Regions from separate parts of the Lysinibacillus louembei genome, predicted to be linked through region 3. Evidence: riboswitches for the same ligand, from Rfam matches in the RefSeq annotation. Region 3 holds a riboswitch; each other region holds the start of a gene.
The links. A riboswitch is a leader RNA that binds a small molecule or an ion and turns the genes downstream of it on or off. The one in region 3 is predicted to bind thiamine pyrophosphate.
Positions count from the first base shown of each region.

Region 1: linked by a shared signal. The riboswitch ahead of thiM (hydroxyethylthiazole kinase) and the one ahead of thiW (energy coupling factor transporter S component ThiW) in region 3 are both predicted to bind thiamine pyrophosphate.
Region 2: linked by a shared signal. The riboswitch ahead of R6U77_RS16895 (thiamine phosphate synthase) and the one ahead of thiW (energy coupling factor transporter S component ThiW) in region 3 are both predicted to bind thiamine pyrophosphate.

Region 1 is NZ_CP137624.1:3,090,253-3,092,518, forward strand. Features, by position in the region: gene thiD (bifunctional hydroxymethylpyrimidine kinase/phosphomethylpyrimidine kinase) at 1-632, opposite strand, end outside; gene thiM (hydroxyethylthiazole kinase) at 638-1,384, opposite strand; TPP riboswitch at 1,450-1,550, opposite strand; gene R6U77_RS15385 (YdcF family protein) at 1,645-2,217, shown strand; gene R6U77_RS15390 (NADPH-dependent FMN reductase) at 2,258-2,266, opposite strand, start outside.
Region 2 is NZ_CP137624.1:3,381,279-3,383,544, reverse strand. Features, by position in the region: gene thiO (glycine oxidase ThiO) at 1-412, opposite strand, end outside; gene R6U77_RS16895 (thiamine phosphate synthase) at 425-955, opposite strand; TPP riboswitch at 1,028-1,135, opposite strand; gene R6U77_RS16890 (hypothetical protein) at 1,346-1,903, shown strand; gene R6U77_RS19890 (TetR family transcriptional regulator C-terminal domain-containing protein) at 1,993-2,136, opposite strand; gene R6U77_RS16885 (hypothetical protein) at 2,110-2,266, shown strand, end outside.
Region 3 is NZ_CP137624.1:2,142,467-2,144,732, reverse strand. Features, by position in the region: gene R6U77_RS10570 (LVIVD repeat-containing protein) at 1-355, shown strand, start outside; gene thiW (energy coupling factor transporter S component ThiW) at 406-900, opposite strand; TPP riboswitch at 1,069-1,177, opposite strand; gene R6U77_RS10560 (5'-3' exonuclease) at 1,222-2,100, opposite strand; gene hutH (histidine ammonia-lyase) at 2,191-2,266, opposite strand, start outside.

The DNA.
Region 1 (2,266 bases), 950 kb from region 3:
GTACAGCCTGTGCCATGCGTATGCTTCGTATCGATGCGTTCACTGCTCATTGCGAAGAAGGAGCCATCTGCAAAAAATACCATATCGACCGCTTCCTCGCCTTCTAAGTGTCCGCCCTTCATCACAACACATTGCACGCCAAGTGCTAATATTTTTTTCGCAGCCGCTTCAATGTCTTGCACGCTTTCAATTTGAATGCCTGTAATTTCCTCTGCCTCTGGAATATTCGGCGTTAACACTGTTGCGATTGGCAGTAGCTTTGTTTTTAATGCCTGCACCGCCTCTTGCTGCAATAAGCTAGCACCACCCTTGGCAATCATTACAGGGTCAACTACGAGCTGTACGCTATGCTGCTGTAGCTCCATTGCCACAGCCTCAATAATATCTGCTGAAAAAAGCATGCCTGTTTTCACAGCCTTCACTTGTAAATCCTCAAATACCGCCTTGATTTGTGCCACCGTAAATTCAGGCGAGACAGCTAAAATATCTGAAACACCGAGCGTGTTTTGAGCCGTTAAGGCCGTAATAGCTGATGTGCCATAAACCCCTAGCTCCTGAAATGTTTTTAAATCCGCTTGGATACCAGCTCCGCCACCGCTATCCGAGCCTGCAATTGTCATTACAATGTCCATTCTCATCAACCTTTCGAATACTTTTCTAAGCCATTCAATATTTCTATTTGGAACGAGCCAATATACGCTGTGTTGCGCTCCGCATCCTCTGCAATTTGCTTATATGTTTGTAAAAGCTCCGCTAAATTTGCGACAGGCTCACCTTCCACTGTCAACGCAGCAGTACAAAGTGCACTTAATAGACAGCCTGAGCCTGTCACCAATGTCATACGCTCATGTCCACCTGCTACTTTTTTCACAATTGTTCCATCTGTGACAATATCGACCGCACCTGTTACAACTACAATTGTATCATATTTTTTTGCCACTTCCTGTGCAACTGCGATTGTATCAATATTACCTTGTCCACTATCGACGCCTTTTGCTCGCCATTCCACACCTGCGATTGTAGCAAGTTCGCCCTCATTGCAACGAATTAATGTAAACTTCACTTGCTGTAGCAATTGCTGAATCACTTCTTGACGGTAGCTCGTTGCGCCAACACCAACTGGATCTAACACAGCTGGCACCCCTTGCTTGTTCGCCGCTTTTCCGGCTGCCAGCATTGCAGGCACCTTCGATTGATTTAATGTACCAATATTGATGAGTAGCCCACTTGCAATCGATGTCATTTGTTCAACTTCGCTTACTTCATCAGCCATCACAGGAGATGCCCCGATAGCTAGTAGTCCATTTGCCGTGAAATTTGCGACAACATAGTTGGTAATGCAATGAATTAACGGTTGCTGCTGTCTAATTTTATAGATGGTCATCATTATGTAGCCTCTTTCTTTCAATTTTCGACAAAAAAAGCCCTCTAAAAAATAGAGAGCCTCACATACAAGGTTTGGTTGCTCCCTACGCCAGTGTTAACTGAACAGGTTCAAAGGGTCAGGTTTTAACCTTCTCAACGCTGAACGCGTCCCCCTGCAAATCGTCGTTATTTCTTATCGTAGCACTATTTATCATATTTTCCAATACATTCGAATCTTTTTTCTCATCTATTCGTTATAGTAAGGAAAGAGGTGATGTTATGAAAAAATGGATTTCAATTGTTACTGCCGTTGCTGTTGTATGCGGTGTAGGCTATTATTTCTTAGGCAAGGAAATAAACAAAGGCACCTCACCACAAGCAGATGGCACAAATGACTATATGGTTATTTTAGGCGCAAAAGTTCGACATACTGGGGAACCGTCTCTCTCCTTGCAAACAAGACTTGACACGGCTGCTGCTTATTTGCAGGACTATCCACATGTCAAGGCGATTGTGTCAGGTGGGCAAGGGCGCGATGAGCCTGCAAGCGAGGCGTCCATTATGGCGGCTTACTTAATGAATAAAGGCATCGCAGCAGATCGCATTATACTAGAGGAAGCGTCTACTTCTACATATGAAAATTTACTGTTTTCAAAGGAGCTATTACCAGTGGATATTTCTAAAATCACGATTGTGTCCAACGATTTTCACCTACAACGGGCAAAATTTTTAGCGGGGAAGGTAGGGCTAGAGGCAGATGTGCTTGCAGCAGAAACACCATCATCTGTGGAGAAAAGAGCTAACCAGCGCGAGCGACTTGCGTTGTTGAAGGCGTATTTGTTTGGAAAATAAACAAGCGGCTAAGAAATACTTCCCTTAGCCGCTTTGTATGCTACTTCAC
Region 2 (2,266 bases), 1.2 Mb from region 3:
GCCCTAATAATGGCTCGTAGTGCTGTAAATCGCTTTGATTTAACCAATGAATAGATGCAGGGCGGTCGTTATGCAAAAAGTCGTATTGCTGCTGTAAATCTTGCAAGCCTTGTTTGTTTGTCGCAATTTTAATAAGCCCTGAAGGCAGTAACCCTACATCTTGTCCTGTTAATTCAAACAGCTCCTGTGCAATTTTTTTATGCAATGTCCGGCTTTCCAGTGCTAAATTATAAAGCGGAGAAGGGGCATAAAATTCATTTTGACCACCGAGCATACCACCAGCTGCAAGTGATGCTGTTGTTGTTTTTTCTGCATGGAAAAGCGTTACCTGTTGCTGTTGCTTTAATAATTGATAAGCAATGGATAGTCCGATGACACCGCCACCGATAATCGTAAAGCCTTCACACTTCATACATTGCCCCCCTTAATCAAAAAACATTGAGATTGCCGCATAGCCTTGTGCACCAGCTTGCAGCACCTTTTGGATATTGCTATGTGTCACGCCACCTAGTGCCAACACAGGTATTTCAATTGCTTGACATATATCAGCGAGCGCTTGAAGCCCTTTAGCAGGTACATCGAGCTTACAAGTAGTCTGGAAAACGGGAGAGAAATAAATATAATCCATACCCATTGCCACACTTTGGTGAGCTTCCTCCTTTGTATGTGCAGATTGTCCACATAAGAAAGGGTACTGTGGCGCATTGATTGTCTGATTTGCTGCAAAATGGCAACCGAGTAAGCCATATTTGTAAGCGAGCTCTATATGCGTATGAACAATCAATTGTTTTGCATTAACACCTGCTTGTAGAAGCGCAGCAATCCCGTTATCAATTTCTGCAAAGGTGAGCTGTTTTTCACGTATAACAATCGCATCCACAGCAGGAGTGATTGCCTTTATTTGAGTGATTACTTGTGCTGTTAGACCTTTACCGCTCGTGATGGCATGAATCATTTTGCTTTCCTCCAATAAAAAAAGCGTTACCTCTCCTATAGGAAAAGTAACGCATACTTAAACATCGTAATGACGAATAGGCGACCACTTTCCTACGCTAGTATGAACTAGATCAGGTTCCAGGAATCCCAAAGTTTACTTTGATCTCAGCCGTTCACAACGGCACCTCCAGTGGATAGCTATGTAATTAGTTAACAATATAGCATATGTTTTTTAAGCTGTCATCATGAAAATTATTAATAAGGATAGCTAGTAATTTATCGATATATGTTATTATAGGAGAAATAAGGAATTAATGAACAGTACATAGAGGATGTTTTTCAATATATTCATTGTGAAAAATGCTATAGATGAAAAGCTATATTTGAAAGAATAGGAGTATGAAGCTAAATGAAAAGAAGTATGATGCAAAAACGCAAGATTATTTTAATTGCTATACTCGCTGTTGTACTATTTCTGACAATTGTCTTTCCTTATTCAATTTTGAGTGTTTATCCTGCGGTTCAAGTGAAGATAGATACAGCTGAGCAACAAAAATATAATGAGGATTTTGCTGTATTACGCTCATTGTTTGAAGGGCGGATGGGCCAACCTGATCATGTTGTAACATATTCCATTTCTGTACTGTTATTGTACCAAATGGAATGGCTAACAGAAGCTAACCATCATATGTGGCGTAGTGATTGGGAGCCACTTTTGACAAATGTACAATCAGTGAAAAAAGAGCTTATTCGTCTAAGCTTACAAGAGGATAATTTTTCGGATGAGGCAAAAGTATATTTACAGCAAATGATTGAAGCTATTATGGAAATAGAGGGGACTGTATTGCAACACACAAATGGTCATACAAGAAAGCATATTGAAACATCACTGCGTAATTTACATAGTGATATAGCAACTTCATTGAATCTATATGTGCAATTTTGGCAAACTTATTATGCTAAATAAGCTTGAATCATTTTGTTTGATAGGGCAACAAAATGATTCGAGCTTTTATTTTGTGGAATTTTCTTAATATTTCCTGAGCAATATTTTTCTTACTTGTCAATACCTTTTAAAAATAGTTGCGAAAAGTGCATGAGTCGCTCTTTTCTTGTCTTCATATCGGCTCGGTATGTGAAAGTAATTATACCATTGATTGAGGTATATGCCATTTGACTAGCGGCTTCTATGTCCTCAATATGCCATTCGTTTGTTTCATTACCAGTCTTGAATATGTCATAGTAAATATCGAGACGTTTGCATCAAATAACGTTGTTGGTGAATTAGCAAATATAGCGAATGAATCGGTAATGGGAGCTGTTGAAGTAG
Region 3 (2,266 bases):
TGGTCCAAAACGCAGTGGCTATGCAACAATCAATCCTGGAGAACCAAGTCAGCGCTTTATGCCTTATGCATTCTATAATGCGGGAGTTCAAGTATTTGATTTAGCCGATCCTGAAAACCCAACAATTGAAGCATATTTCGTACCAAAAATGTCTGGAGATATTCCAAATGAAGATGGAGAAACGACGCGTCCAAGCGACCATTCCAACCCAGTACATGGCATTTTTGTTGAATGGGATCGCAATTTAATTTGGGCATTTTCTAATCACGGCATGTACGTCCTGTCCTCCCCATTACTAGGTGAGCCAATCATCGGACTACCTAAAGAAGAGGAAGAGAAGGAGCAAGACCTTTAATTATGAGAGAAGGGCTATCAGATAATGTTTTTCCTGACAGCCCTTCTCTATTATATTGTTTGAAAATGTTTTGCTAACACTGTATTGCGTAAGCTCGCCGCAATAATTACACCTAATATCGCACCGATTGCACTCGAGACGAAAAAGGCTGGCATAAAAGCAAACGCTGCGACAGATGTACCCATTAGTATTTTGGCATATGGAACAGCAACTAATGACGCAATAATACCTGTGCCAATAACTTCACCGACACCAGCTAACCATGCTTTACCGCTATACTTATACGCCATTGCAGCTAAAAAGGCCCCTATAACACTACCAGGAATCGCCAGCAATGAGCCTGTCCCTGTAAAAATACGTACTAAAGCTGTAACAAAAGCTATGATTACTGCTGGCACTGGCCCTAAAAAAATAGCACTTACAACATTGACCGCATGCTGAATTGGATAGGCACGGGCTATCCCTGTAGGAATTGCTACAAACATAGAACCTGCTACTGCGATAGCAACAAATAACGCCATCAGCGTTAATTTACGAACTGACATCAACAACACCTCTTTAATTTTTATTTTATTGGCGGTTTGGACGCTTCTATTGGCGCTTAGAGCAATTCTATTGGCGCTTTTCATGAATCTATTGGCGCTTCGCCCTCTCCCAATGAAAAATGCCGCACCCACTAAAATACAGGGAGACGGCATAAAATGAACATGTATCATTTAATGTCGCCACTTCCCTACGCTAGTGTAAGCTAGATCAGGTTCGAAGGGTCTATATCGCACAGATACATCTCAGCCTCTCTCAAAGGCTCCCCTAGTGGTGCAAGCAATTTTATTCTATTATTACGAAATTTTTATCTGGCGTCAATACTATAATCCTAAAGATCTTGCGTGGCGCGTAATTAAGCGCAAGCCGCGATTTTCCAATTGCAATACAACTGAGTCACTAAATGCTGGCACAGCTAACTCATGTAGCTCTGCTTCAATTGCTGCATCACATTGAATTGTTGCCAGTTGATGCGATAGCTTTAGCATATCCATATTATCATTAATTTTCGTGCGCTGTGCAGGCTTCAATTCATCAATTGCTGCTAATACTCCTTCAATTGAGTGATATGTTTGAATAAGCTGCAAAGCCGTTTTCGGGCCAATGCCTTTGACACCCGGATAACCATCGCTCGTATCGCCCATAAATGCCTTTACTTCTGCAAATTGCTTTGGTGCGATGCCGTATTCCTCACGGAAGCGCTGCTCTGTATACGTATCATATTCAGTATAGCCTTTTTTCGTAAAAGCTAAAGTTGTCGCAGGATTGAGCAATTGCAATAGATCACGATCACCACTGATGACTGTAATATTCGCATCGCTCTTCCATTTTTCAATCATCGAGCCAATTAAATCATCCGCCTCTAAGCCACTAATGCCGAAGTTTTTCCAGCCAATCAACTGTGATACATCCTTTGCCATATCGAATTGCGGTAGCATTTCCTCAGGTGGAGCAGGTCGGTTCGCCTTATAGCCATCGAATAAATCATTGCGGAATGTATGCATCCCCATATCCCAGCATACGGCGACATGTGTCGGCTGCATTAAATTTTGCGCTGTCAGCACATGGCGTGCAAAGCCTTGTACACCGTTTGTTGGCGTACCATCATCTAAGCGAATATATTGGTTCATTGCCGCAGAGGCGAAAAATGAGCGAAACAATAATGCCATGCCATCAACAATGAGTAAATGTGGTTTTTCCATATGTATTCCTCCAGTCACTTACTAGTATAACATGGAATAAATCTAAAAAAAGCTGCTCGCCACCTTTGCGAACAGCTTCTTCCTAAATAATTAAGGCATTAAATATTGTGCAATTTTCTCAACATCTTTATTGAAAACACGGTCCTCTGTAATACCCGCTGCAATC